One region of the Sporosarcina soli genome, then DNA from elsewhere that is predicted to be linked to it. Evidence: riboswitches for the same ligand, from Rfam matches in the RefSeq annotation. Region 1 holds a riboswitch; the other holds the start of a gene.

The links. A riboswitch is a leader RNA that binds a small molecule or an ion and turns the genes downstream of it on or off. The one in region 1 is predicted to bind S-adenosylmethionine.
Region 2: linked by a shared signal. The riboswitch ahead of metK (methionine adenosyltransferase) and the one ahead of ACFPRA_RS11515 (O-acetylhomoserine aminocarboxypropyltransferase/cysteine synthase family protein) in region 1 are both predicted to bind S-adenosylmethionine.

Annotation. Positions count from the first base shown of each region.
Region 1 covers NZ_JBHSNO010000005.1:1,570,614-1,576,812, forward strand. The annotation lists gene ACFPRA_RS11505 (amino acid permease) at 1-975, shown strand, start outside; gene ACFPRA_RS11510 (homoserine dehydrogenase) at 1,067-2,053, opposite strand; gene ACFPRA_RS11515 (O-acetylhomoserine aminocarboxypropyltransferase/cysteine synthase family protein) at 2,116-3,405, opposite strand; SAM riboswitch class I at 3,522-3,636, opposite strand; gene ACFPRA_RS11520 (glycerol-3-phosphate acyltransferase) at 3,777-4,412, shown strand; gene ACFPRA_RS11525 (YitT family protein) at 4,502-5,338, opposite strand; gene ACFPRA_RS11530 (DUF2187 family protein) at 5,655-5,876, shown strand; gene ACFPRA_RS11535 (LysR family transcriptional regulator) at 5,931-6,199, opposite strand, start outside.
Region 2 covers NZ_JBHSNO010000006.1:250,058-256,256, reverse strand. The annotation lists gene ACFPRA_RS13450 (transposase) at 1-309, shown strand; gene ACFPRA_RS13445 (NUDIX hydrolase) at 360-821, shown strand; gene ACFPRA_RS13440 (alpha/beta hydrolase family protein) at 811-1,602, shown strand; gene pckA (phosphoenolpyruvate carboxykinase (ATP)) at 1,663-3,249, opposite strand; SAM riboswitch class I at 3,435-3,571, shown strand; gene metK (methionine adenosyltransferase) at 3,948-5,144, shown strand; gene ACFPRA_RS13425 (CoA-acylating methylmalonate-semialdehyde dehydrogenase) at 5,325-6,199, opposite strand, start outside.

The DNA.
Region 1 (6,199 bases):
TTTGGAGAGTTTGAATATTGGTTTTCGCTTATCAAAGTCATTAGTATCGGTTTATTCCTTGTTGTTGGTCTTTGTGTCATTTTTGGCTGGTATCCCGGTGTGGGGGCACCAGGAACCGCGAATCTTTTAGGAAATGGCGGTTTCATACCGACCGGATTCGGTTCCGTTCTACTCGGAATTACAGTTGTCATTTTTTCTTTTATGGGTACCGAAATCGTAGCGATTGCAGCTGGCGAATCAGATCATCCTGGAAAAGCAGTACGTATTGCAACCAATAGTGTCATTTGGCGTATTCTTATCTTCTACATTGGCTCCATTGCTATTGTCGTTACATTATTACCGTGGAACTCTGCTAACATTCTTGTCAGCCCGTTCGTTGCGGTACTCGATTATATCGGTATCCCAGCAGCGGCACAACTTATGAACTTTGTCGTTTTGACTGCCGTTCTTTCTTGTTTAAACTCCGCATTATATGCGAATTCGCGCATGCTATACGGCATGGCAAAGAAAGGAGATGCACCTAAGGCATTTCTTAAATTGAGTAAAAAAGGGGTTCCTGTACGAGCAATACTTTTCAGTACAGTCTTTTCCTATATTGCGGTCATCTTCAGCTATACTTCACCCGATAAAATCTTTCTCTTTTTGGTGAATTCTTCAGGAGCCGTAGCATTACTGGTATATCTAGTGATTGCCTTTTCACAGTTACAGATGCGCAGAATACTTGAACAAGAAAAACCGGAAGCACTTCAACTTAAGATGTGGCTGTTTCCTTACTTGACGTATGCAACTATTCTCTGTATTGCAGGAATCTTTATCGCCATGCTCATCATCGAGTCATTAAGGATACAGGCTATCCTCACATTGTTAATAGCGAGTTTAACCATTACCTCTTATTTCATTTTCGTTCGTAAAAAAGAAGGTATGAGCGAATTGCAAAAAGGTATCTTATCATCATCCTCTAGAACCATTCGCTAATATGCTTAAATCAAAAGCTTCATCATTTCCTATGAAAGGAAAAATTAAAAAGGGACTCCTCATTAAAAATGATTAATGAGGAGTCCCTTTTTCAGCTTGTCAAGGCCACTGTTTCACGTTTGCCGATGATCTGTAGTAAATCTCCCACCATCGCGCTGGCTGTCGGATACATGCCAGCTCCCGGACCGATCAACGTCAACGCACCTAGATGTTCCGTATCTACGATGACTGCATTATCGACCCCATCTACTCCATAGAGCTGATGACCCGGCTCAATCAGTACTGGGCCGACGCTGCCGCGCAGTGTCCCGTCCGCCTCTATCGTAATATTTGCTACATGTCGATAACGAAGGTTCCCTTTCGACGCGTCCGCAATATCCGGAATCGTCAATTGATCGATTCCAACGATCGGTACGTCTTGCCAATCGGGCTGTTTGCCAAACGCAAGCGTGCTTAAAATCATCAATTTCCGGAAGGCGTCCATCCCACCAACATCATCTGTCGGGTCCGCTTCTGCAAACCCTCGTGCTTGTGCTTCGCGAAGTGCCGCCTCGAATGAAATACCTTCTTCCCGCATTTTTGTCAGGATGAAATTGGATGTTCCATTTAGGACGCCACGGATCCTTCTCACACGGTCTGCGGGCAATAAGCTGGAAATCGTTCGGATGATCGGAACGCCCCCCGCTGTCGTTGCTTCGTAACAGACTTTGACATCCCGGAATTGTGCATGTTTCAAAAGTGCCGGGCCATGCTTCGCAAACATGGCCTTATTTGCCGTAATGACATGACAACCTTTTTCAATCGCCTCCGAAAGATACGTATATGCCGGTTCTTCCCCGACAATCGCTTCAAAGACGACATCGATTTCCGGGTTTGACAAGATTTCCTGCACATCATCCGTTACCTTCGTTCCAGGGATTGTTAGACGCACTTTGCCCTTATTTCTGACAAGGATCGAATGGACGTCAATCGTATAGCCTGTTTCTTTCTGAATCGCTTCTTTCCGTTCTTGCAAAATCCTGTAAATACCTTCACCTACAGTGCCGAAGCCGAGTATAGCCACTTTAATTGTCGGCATTTCGCCACCTCCCTGGACTGCTCGATGAGGAGTCCCGTTTTTCAAATTTCCATTCCAAATCGTTATGCTTTGACCGGTACCGCCTTTTCAATTGCCTGCGCAAGGTCTGCAATGATATCTTCAGGTGCTTCAAGACCGATTGATAATCTGATGAGTTCTTCCGTTACACCGGATTTTTTCAAATCCTCTGCGCTCAATTGCTGATGCGTTGTGGATGCCGGATGGATGATCAATGATTTCGCATCACCGACATTTGCCACATGCGACCAGATTGTAATATTGTCAATCACTTTCCGACCTGCTTCACGTCCACCTTTAATGCCGAAGTTCACGATGGAACCATAGCCATTTTTCAAGTATTTCTTTGCATCTTGATGGGATGGATGATCCTCAAGACCGATATAATTCACCCATTCGACAGCTGGGTGATCTTTCAAGAATTGTGCAACTTTTAGTGCGTTCTCATTATGTTTTGGAACACGCAGGTGAAGTGTTTCAAGCCCTTGCAGGAAGTTGAACGCATTATCAGGGCTTAAGCACGGACCGAAGTCACGCAATAGTTGAACGCGCAGTTTCGTAGCGAACGCAGCAGCAGCCGTATCGATTCCGTAACGAAGGCCATTGTATGTCTCATCTGGCTCTGTAAAGCCTGGGAATTTCCCTCTCGTCCAGTCGAACTTCCCTGCATCGACAACAACTCCGCCGATTGAAGTTCCATGTCCGCCGATCCATTTCGTTGCTGAATGAATGACGACGTCCGCTCCATACTCAATCGGATTTGTGCCGTACGGTGTTGAGAATGTGCTGTCTACAAGCAATGGAATTTCGTTGTCATGTGCAACTTTTGCAACCGCCTCGATGTCCAATACGTGCAGGCTCGGGTTGCCGATTGTTTCCGCGAATAATGCTTTTGTTTTATCGGTAATCGCTGCTCGGAAGTTTTCCGGATCTGTCGCATCAACAAATTTTACATTAATGCCATAACGTGGAAGTGTAGCAGCGAACAAATTATATGTACCGCCATACAAATTTTCAGCAGCGATGATTTCATCCCCCGCTTCAGCAATGTTTAGAATGGAGAATGCAATCGCCGCCATCCCTGATGAAAGAGCGACTGCAGCAGTTCCACCTTCAAGAAGTGCAATACGTTCTTCAAAAGCACCGGTTGTCGGATTCGTAATACGTGTATAGATATTTCCAGCTACCTTCAGACCGAATACATTTTGTGCATGCTCCGTGTCAGGGAAAACGAAAGAAGTCGTACGATGAATCGGTAATGCGCGCGATCCTGTTACAGGATCTGGCTCTTGGCCGCCATGTAGTAGTAGTGTTTCGGGTTGAAGTTTTGTCATTGTAATTACCTCCTGAAGTTTTTTAATACCTATAATACATAGTTGTTTTAGGGGTTATGGATGTAAAAAATAACCCCCTTCGCCTAAGAAGAGGGTTATGCTTTCGCTTATTCCTCCCCTTATCTTTCAGAACGTTTAACGGTTCTGTAGGAAGTAGCACCTTTGCAAGTTGGTCGCTTGCCGGTTGCCGGGCATCGCAGGGCCTATTCCCTCCGCCGCTCTTGATAAGAGTTTAATTAATTTAATTTTCCATCTTGTGAAATAAGTATACGAGTAATTTCATAGAATTGTCAAGCAACTAATTTAAAATATTTTTAAATTTGATTTTATAGAATGATATACTGTTCGTATGGTTGATTGGGGGAAGTAAAATGGAAGTATGGATTATAGGAGTTCTCCTGATGGGATATGCAATCGGATGCCTGCACGGTTCCGTAATTGCCCAGAAAATATCCGGGGTAGACTTGAAAGTAACCGGGGTAAAAAATGCGGGAGCTTCCAATGCGACGATTGTCCTCGGGAAAAAAATGGGGGCATTGGTGGCGGCGATCGACATTGGAAAAGGGGCAGTCGCGATATTGCTTGTCCGCTATTTTGCCCACCAAGCGGGTTGGCCGGAAGATACGGTCACTTTGTTGTTATTCATTGTCGGTGCGGCAGTAGTGATTGGCCATAATTTCCCTTTCCATATGCATTTCAACGGAGGAAAGGGAACTGCCACCATCATCGGGGTGCTGCTCACACTCGATTGGCGGCTCGGTCTTGCGGGGTTCCTATTGTTCGTCATCGTCGCACTGACAACCGATTTTCTCGTTGTCGGTGTATTGATGCTGTATATTACACTCATTGCCAAAGCGCTGTGGACGGAAGGCTATTGGCCACTCATCATCGCGGCCTTACTGTTCGGCATGGCCATTTGGAAACATCTCGAGAATTTCAGCCGGATGAAAGCAGGCACTGAGAAACGGATTTCAGCAATTTTTAAAAAGAATGCCAAAAAAGACTGAGAAACTTCAAGTTGGAAGATCTCAGTCTTTCTTTTATCTTCATTCAGCAAATGGTTTTGGCCTGAATGCGGAGCATTCGTCTCACCTTATCAATTCGCAATCTTCATAAAGCCTTCACCAAAGACATCCCGGACATCATGAATGGCGATAAAGGCGCTCTGATCTGCGGCCTTCACGATTTTCTTTAACTTCACTACTTCACGGTTACTAATTACGATATAAAGGATGTCCTTTTCTTCTTTCGTATAATAACCATGACCAGAATAGACTGTCACGCCCCTGCCCATTACCTCATTGACTTGCTTGGCGATTTGATCTGCATTGTTTGAAATGATCGTTACAGCCTTTCTTGAGTTCAACCCTTCAATGATGAACTCCATGACTTTTGTACCGATATAGAGCATAATAATCGTCAGCATCAGTTTTTCGGCACCAATTATAAAATAAGAAGCGAAAACGACAATTAAATCGAAAAACAGCAAAGCATAACTGATATTCCAACCTAGATACTTATTTGCAATACTGGCAAGAATGGCAGAGCCAGCGGTTGTACCGCCTACACGAATGATAAGCCCGATTCCTACACCTATAAATACACCAGCAAAGATAGTATTTACTATGATTTCATCAGAAGAAATGCTCCACCCCGCTGTCAAATGTAAAAATAAAGAATTGAATAAAACGGCAATGATTGTATAAATCGTCGTACTTTTGCTCAAAAATTTATAGCCTACGATCAGTAAAAAACCATTGAGCACTAAATTCACCAGTCCTGGTGACCATTTATAGAGATAGTATGCGATGATGGTCAATCCGGTAACTCCGCCTTCTCCAAGTTCGTTCGGAATGACAAAAAGATTGACCGCCAATGCGAAAATAAAAGCACCAACTAGTATATAAAGAAAATCGACTGCTCTCTTTTTCATAATGCACCCTCTTTCTGCAATTTTATCGTCTGCATCAATTTTCTACCCATTTACCGACATTATTCACCATCACAAATACGATGTAGTCTTATATCATAGCACCCGACTAACAGATGTGAAAGAGCTAAAACCAATAAGGGTATATATGCTTCAAAGGCGTGGCCTCTGCAAAATCCGTCAAATTATGGTATACTATAAATAGACAACTTGTAATAGATCATTTTCGTTGAGTTGTTTTCCGTTTCCACTTCCCGCTTAGGACTTTGCCTAAGCCTTTTTTTGTATGCGGGGAGAAAAAACAATAGGGGGAATTCGAATGGCTTTTCCACGTAAGGATAAAGAGGTTTCAGATTTTGTCGCAGCGCGCACAATCGATGAACAGATTTCGTTCGTCCGCAATGATCACGAGGTAAATGGAACTATTTATAAAATACTGGAGAACTCCGTTATCGTAAAAATTTCATCGAGTGACGCCGAGCGCATTGGTGCCGCGTCAAATCTAACGGTCGTTTCACATAAGAATTATTCTGTTATTTGATGAATATAGAAAAGGCATCCGCAAAAAAAGCGTGATGCCTTTTTTTGTCCGATTTCACGGCCTTTTTATCACCGTCGACAAAGAAGGATCCTCTTTTAATAGATCGATAAATACTTCCAAAGCCTTTGTTTTGAAGGAAGTTCGTAACACAATCGAGAATTTCCGTTTAAAGGGGGTATCTTTTACCGCTATGGTTTTCAATAGCCCCATAGCAGATTCCTTCCGAATCGCTAAATGGGACAAGAACGTGAGACCAAGTCCGGATTCGACCGACTCCTTTACCAATTGCGTACTGCCGAATTCCATGACATCTTTAGGTTTAA
Region 2 (6,199 bases), on a different contig from region 1:
ATGGAAACGTATAAAATGTATGTATCCGTCGCTAATCAGCAAGTGTATCATCGCCCCCATGACTCGCCTTGGGAATATGAAGTCGAAGTGCCGAATGCTTACGTATCGATATTCCATCGGTTATTTGATCAGATGTATGATCTTGAAATCCGTAATTTTTATAGGGCTCATTTACCGTATATCCCTTATCATTACGATAAGGATAACCATGATATCGATTTGCGGACGATGAAAGTGTATGCGCTCATCCATGAATTTACCGATGATGAGTCGAAACGATTCATTGAAAAACTACCGTATTTCCGTTGATTGGTTGGCCGTCCTTCGTTACACTTAGTATAATGAAGGACGTGATAACAATGTACCTATTTGAGGATATAAATGGTGGACGTGTCGAACTGACTTTCGGTGAAAATCGAATGGGCATGCAGGCTAGACACGTCCTTGTCGTATTAAAACATAATGGGAAATGGTTACTCACCCCTCATTCTACCCGTGGTATCGAGTTTCCTGGCGGTAAAGCGGAAGAAGGGGAATCCATCGAAGATGCAGCGATGCGTGAGACATATGAAGAAACAGGAGTAACTATTTCAAAACCTGTCCGATTTGCGCAATATGTTGTACATAATGAACTGACATTTTGTAAGGCGGTCTTTACCGCAAAAGTGGTGGACGTTGAGGAGCAGCCGACATTGCATGAGACGGAAGGTGCTTTATGGCTGACAGATGAAGAACTGGAACGTTGCGAGACGTTAAGCTTTCATATGAAAGGAACTGGAATGGAACAGCTAAGAAAGTGGGTGGAGGACAATGACGCTTAATGGAGTAATCGTTCATCGCAGACCGTATCCTTCCCCAAATCCGCATGTTGTTTTGGAGGAAATTACTTATTGGTCGGACGGGCATAAAGTCAAAGGGATGATGGCGGAACCGATTGCTACAGGAAACTATGAAGGAATCATATACCTGCGTGGTGGGATGCAGCATATCGGCATGGTGCGTCCAGCACGAATTGCGCAGTTTGCCGCTCAAGGGTTTGTCGTCTTTGCGCCGTATTATCGAGGAAATCGCGGGGGCGAAGGCCGGGATGAATTCGCGGGGGCCGATCGGCAAGATGCGGTCTATGCCATTGATGTGCTTAAACAGAATCCGAAGACGAATCGGGACAAAATCCACTTATTCGCATTTTCAAGAGGGGGTATCATGGCGCTTTGGACCGCCATTTTACGGGATGACATCGCCTCTGTCGTCACATGGGCAGGCGTCTCGGATGTCGTATTTACGTATAAGGAACGAAAAGATATGCGACGCATGATGAAGCGTGTCATCGGCGGAACGCCGAATAATATGCCGGAAGGTTATCGGGAACGGACGGCGCTATTTCGGATCGATGAAATTGATGCACCTGTCTTAATCATTCATGGCATGCTCGATACGAATGTTTCATTTCAACAGGCGGTGTTACTGGAGAATGCCTTGCGAGAACAGCAAAAGGATTATGAAACATGGTATTTTCCACAATACACTCATTATTTCCCACCGGTCCAAAATGCACAGCTCGTCCGCGACTTATGTGACTGGATGAGAAAGCAGGGAGATTAGGAGTTTGAAAATTAAAAATCGTGTAGCACATTTGAAATGTGCTACACGATTGAACGTTGATTAAGCGATTGGTCCGCCTTTAAGGACGATATCTTCTGAAACCGTACCAAATTTCTTGAAGTTTTCACGGAACAGGTCTGCCAATTCTTTCGCTTTTTGATCATAAGCCGTACCATCAGCCCATGCATTGCGTGGATTCAGCACTTCCGTTGGAACACCTTCGATAGATGTTGGCATTTGAAGTCCGAATACAGCATTCACTTCTGTTTCAACATCATTTAGTTGTCCTGCAAGTGCTGCACGTACCATAGCGCGCGTGTATTTTAGATCCATACGTTTACCGACGCCGTACTCGCCGCCAGTCCAGCCAGTATTGACAAGGAAGACTTGCGCGTTATGCTCATCGATTTTCTTGCCAAGCATTTCCGCGTATACTGTTGCATGGAGCGGTAAGAATGGTGAACCGAAGCAAGTTGAGAATGTAGCTTCCGGTGATGTGATGCCACGTTCAGTTCCAGCTAGTTTCGACGTGAAGCCGCTTAGGAAATGATACATTGCTTGCTCTTTCGTTAACTTGGAAATTGGAGGTAAGACGCCGAATGCATCTGCTGTCAAGAATACGATCGTTTTCGGATGTCCAGCAACAGATGGGTCAACGATGTTGTCGATCGCTTGGATCGGATACGCAGCGCGCGTATTTTCCGTCAATGTACCATCGTCGTAATCAGGAATGCGTGTTTCTGGATCGATGACGACGTTTTCCAAAACGGAACCGAATCGGATTGCACCGAAGATTTCAGGTTCTTTTTCTTGAGAGAGGTTGATGCATTTTGCATAGCAGCCACCTTCAATATTGAAAACACCATTATCAGACCAGCCATGCTCATCGTCCCCGATCAGTTTGCGGTTCGCATCTGCGGAAAGCGTCGTTTTCCCAGTTCCTGATAGACCGAAGAACAAAGCGACGTCACCATCTTCACCGACGTTTGCTGAGCAGTGCATCGGCATAATGTCTTTTTCAGGAAGCAAGTAGTTCATGATGGAGAAGATGGATTTCTTCATTTCACCTGCATACTCTGTTCCACCAATCAAGACGATCCGCTTTTCCATGGAAACGATGATGAATGTCTCGGAATCCGTTCCATCGATTGCAGGATCCGCTTTAAAGGACGGAGCTGAAACGATGGTGAATTGCGGGACATGCGTTTTCAATTCTTCTTCGTTCGGGCGGATGAATAACTGATGGACAAATAGATTATGCCATGCAAATTCATTGACGACCCGGATGGATAGACGTGAAGCGGGATCTGCACCTGCGAAACCATCGAAGACGAACAGTTCATCTCTCTCTTTTAAGTGGCGGATTACTTTCGTATATAAGGACTCGAAAATGTCGGCAGAGATGGGACGGTTCACTTTACCCCAATCAATTTTGTCTTTCGTGGTCTCTTCCTCGACGATATACTTATCTTTAGGAGAACGACCTGTATATTTACCGGTTTGAGCTGTGATTGCTCCATCCGCAGTTAGTTTTGCTTCACCGCGCGATGTCGCCTTTTCCACAAGCTGTGGTACTGAAAGCTGCATATGCACATTTTTACCAGACAGCAGTTCTTGAAGCTCATCGCCAATTCTCGCAGATATCATAATTTATTACCTTCCTTTACGTATAATCCCAATCTTCTTTGGGTAACATCACATTATGGAATTAGTATAACACATTTAACGGATTAGTCTATACTAATTCAAAGAACAATTACTTTGTACGCGAAAATTGAAAAAAGATTTGACATCAGTGACAATTTTCCGTAGGATGTATAGTTGAACGGATACTCTTATCCCGAGCTGGTGGAGGGGTCAGGCCCTATGAAGCCCGGCAACCTGCAATGACTTTTTTGTCAGCGCAAAGGTGCCAAACCTGTAGCAAGATATTTATCTGGATACAGATAAATATCCTGTATGATAAGAGTGAAAGGTGCATTTACAATCCTGCCTTTCCTCATGTGCTTTTTACGTGAGCGAAAGGCTTTTTATCTTCATTCAGCAGACTTCTACCTCCATAGAGGGTGAGATGGATGCTGTTTTGTTTACTATCTAGCGGGTATTCAAACGCCCGCTGAACGAAGATAAAGCCTCCGGCGGATGTCACAGATTTTGAAAGGAATTAATTGAGCTTTGCTCAATTCAAAATCTGGACGCAATTACGCCGAGGCGTAATTGATATAAAATCGCCCTTAATCCTCGTGTATAGAGCTCGAAATGGCTTGAAGTCCGTTCATCTTGGGGGCTTTACATGGGACATATGAGTACCGTATCAATCTCGTAGGATATAAGGAGGAACTGGAATGACAAACCGCCGACTGTTTACATCAGAATCGGTAACAGAAGGGCATCCGGACAAAATGTGTGACCAGATTTCGGACGCTATTTTGGATGCCATATTAGAAGAAGATCCCAATGCGCGTGTAGCGTGCGAAACGACAATTACAACTGGACTTGTCCTGATTGCAGGGGAAATCACGACGTCCACTTATGTCGATATCCCGAAAGTGGTTCGTGAAACTGTGAAAGGAATCGGCTATACACGTGCAAAATACGGATTTGATTGGGAAACATCTGCAGTGCTGACTGCAATCGATGAACAATCACCTGATATCGCTGCAGGGGTTGACGAGGCATTGGAGTCGCGTGAAGGCTCCATGACTGATGATGAGCTTGAAGCGATCGGAGCGGGTGACCAAGGGCTAATGTTCGGTTATGCTTGCAATGAAACACCTGAACTGATGCCATTACCGATCAGCTTATCCCATAAACTTTCTCGCCGCCTTGCACAAGTGCGGAAGGATGAAACAATTAACTACTTGCGTCCAGATGGAAAAACGCAAGTGACTGTGGAATATGATGAAAACAACGTGCCGGTACGGATCGATACAATTGTCATCTCTACACAACATCATCCGGAAATCACACTTGAACAAATTCAACGCGATATTAAGGAAGTTGTCATTAACCCGGTCGTACCGGCTGAGTTGATCGATGAAAACACGAAATACTTCATCAACCCGACAGGCCGCTTTGTCATCGGTGGACCTCAAGGGGATGCCGGTTTGACAGGTCGTAAGATCATTGTCGACACTTACGGTGGATATGCTCGCCATGGCGGCGGCGCATTCTCGGGGAAAGATCCAACAAAAGTGGACCGTTCCGCTTCATACGCGGCACGCTATGTTGCCAAAAACATCGTCGCTGCAGGACTTGCAGATCGTTGTGAAGTCCAACTTGCTTACGCGATCGGCGTTGCTCAACCGGTATCGATTTCAATTGATACTTTTGGGACAGGCATCGTAGCGGAAAGCAAGCTTGTGGAACTCGTTCGTGAACTGTTCGACCTTCGCCCAGCAGGCATCATCCAAATGCTCGACTTACGTCGTCCAATCTACAAAGCAACAGCAGCTTATGGACATTTCGGTCGCACGGATGTCGTTTTGCCATGGGAACAGACGGACAAAGCGGAAGCATTAAAAAAACTAGCTGGACAATAATATATGAAGCCGGAAGAGCAAATGTGCATCTTCCGGTTTTTTTTCTGTGAAAAAACCTAATAGGGGGGAGCCCCCCTCATTCATATCTCGTTCCTAGCGGGTGAAACAGATTTATGCATAAAAACGGAAGTCACCCCAATCAAAGGATGACTTCCTGTTTTACTTTCATCTAAAAAACAATTACCAACGCGCAGTTAACATTTTCCTTCTTGTATAAAATTCTATTCCATCCGTTCCGTTTGCATGTAAATCTCCGTAAAATGAATTTTTCCATCCAGAGAATGGGAAGAAGGCCATCGGGGCAGGTACCCCTAAATTCACCCCTAACATACCTACTTGGATATGTTCACGGAAGTAACGGACGTTGTGACCGCTTGCCGTAAACAAGCAAGCTCCATTGCCGAAATCGGATTTATTGGTCAACTCGATGGCCTCTTCAAGTGTTTCCACTCGAACGATTGAAAGGACAGGCGCAAAAATCTCTTCCTTCCAAATCCGCATATCTGTTGTGACATGATCAAAGATCGTAGGGCCTATAAAGTAGCCGTCAGCCGTCATGCATTCGTCTTGACGTCCATCCCGAAGGAGAACCGCACCTTCTTCTTGTCCGCTTGCGATATAATCAGCTGTTCGTGCCTTATGTTCTGGCCGAATAACGGGACCGAGGAAAACCCCTTCATCCAAACCATTTCCGATCGCAATTGAATCTGCGGCATCTTGAAGTTTTTCAATCAGTGGTTCCGCAACTTCACCGACCGCAATCACAACGGCACATGCCATACATCTCTCTCCTGCTGAGCCGTAAGCTGCACCAATAATTTCTTTGACGGAAGCATCCAAGTTTGCATCCGGCATGACGATGGAGTGATTTTTGGCACCGGCCAATGCTTGAACACGTTTCCCATACCCAGCCCCTGTTTTATAAACATATTCTGCAACAGGCTGTGATCCTACGAACGAAATAGCAGGTATATCTTCATGGGAGAGAATCCCGTTCACCACATCATGTGCACCATGGACAATGTTGAAAACCCCATCTGGAAGTCCGGCCTCTT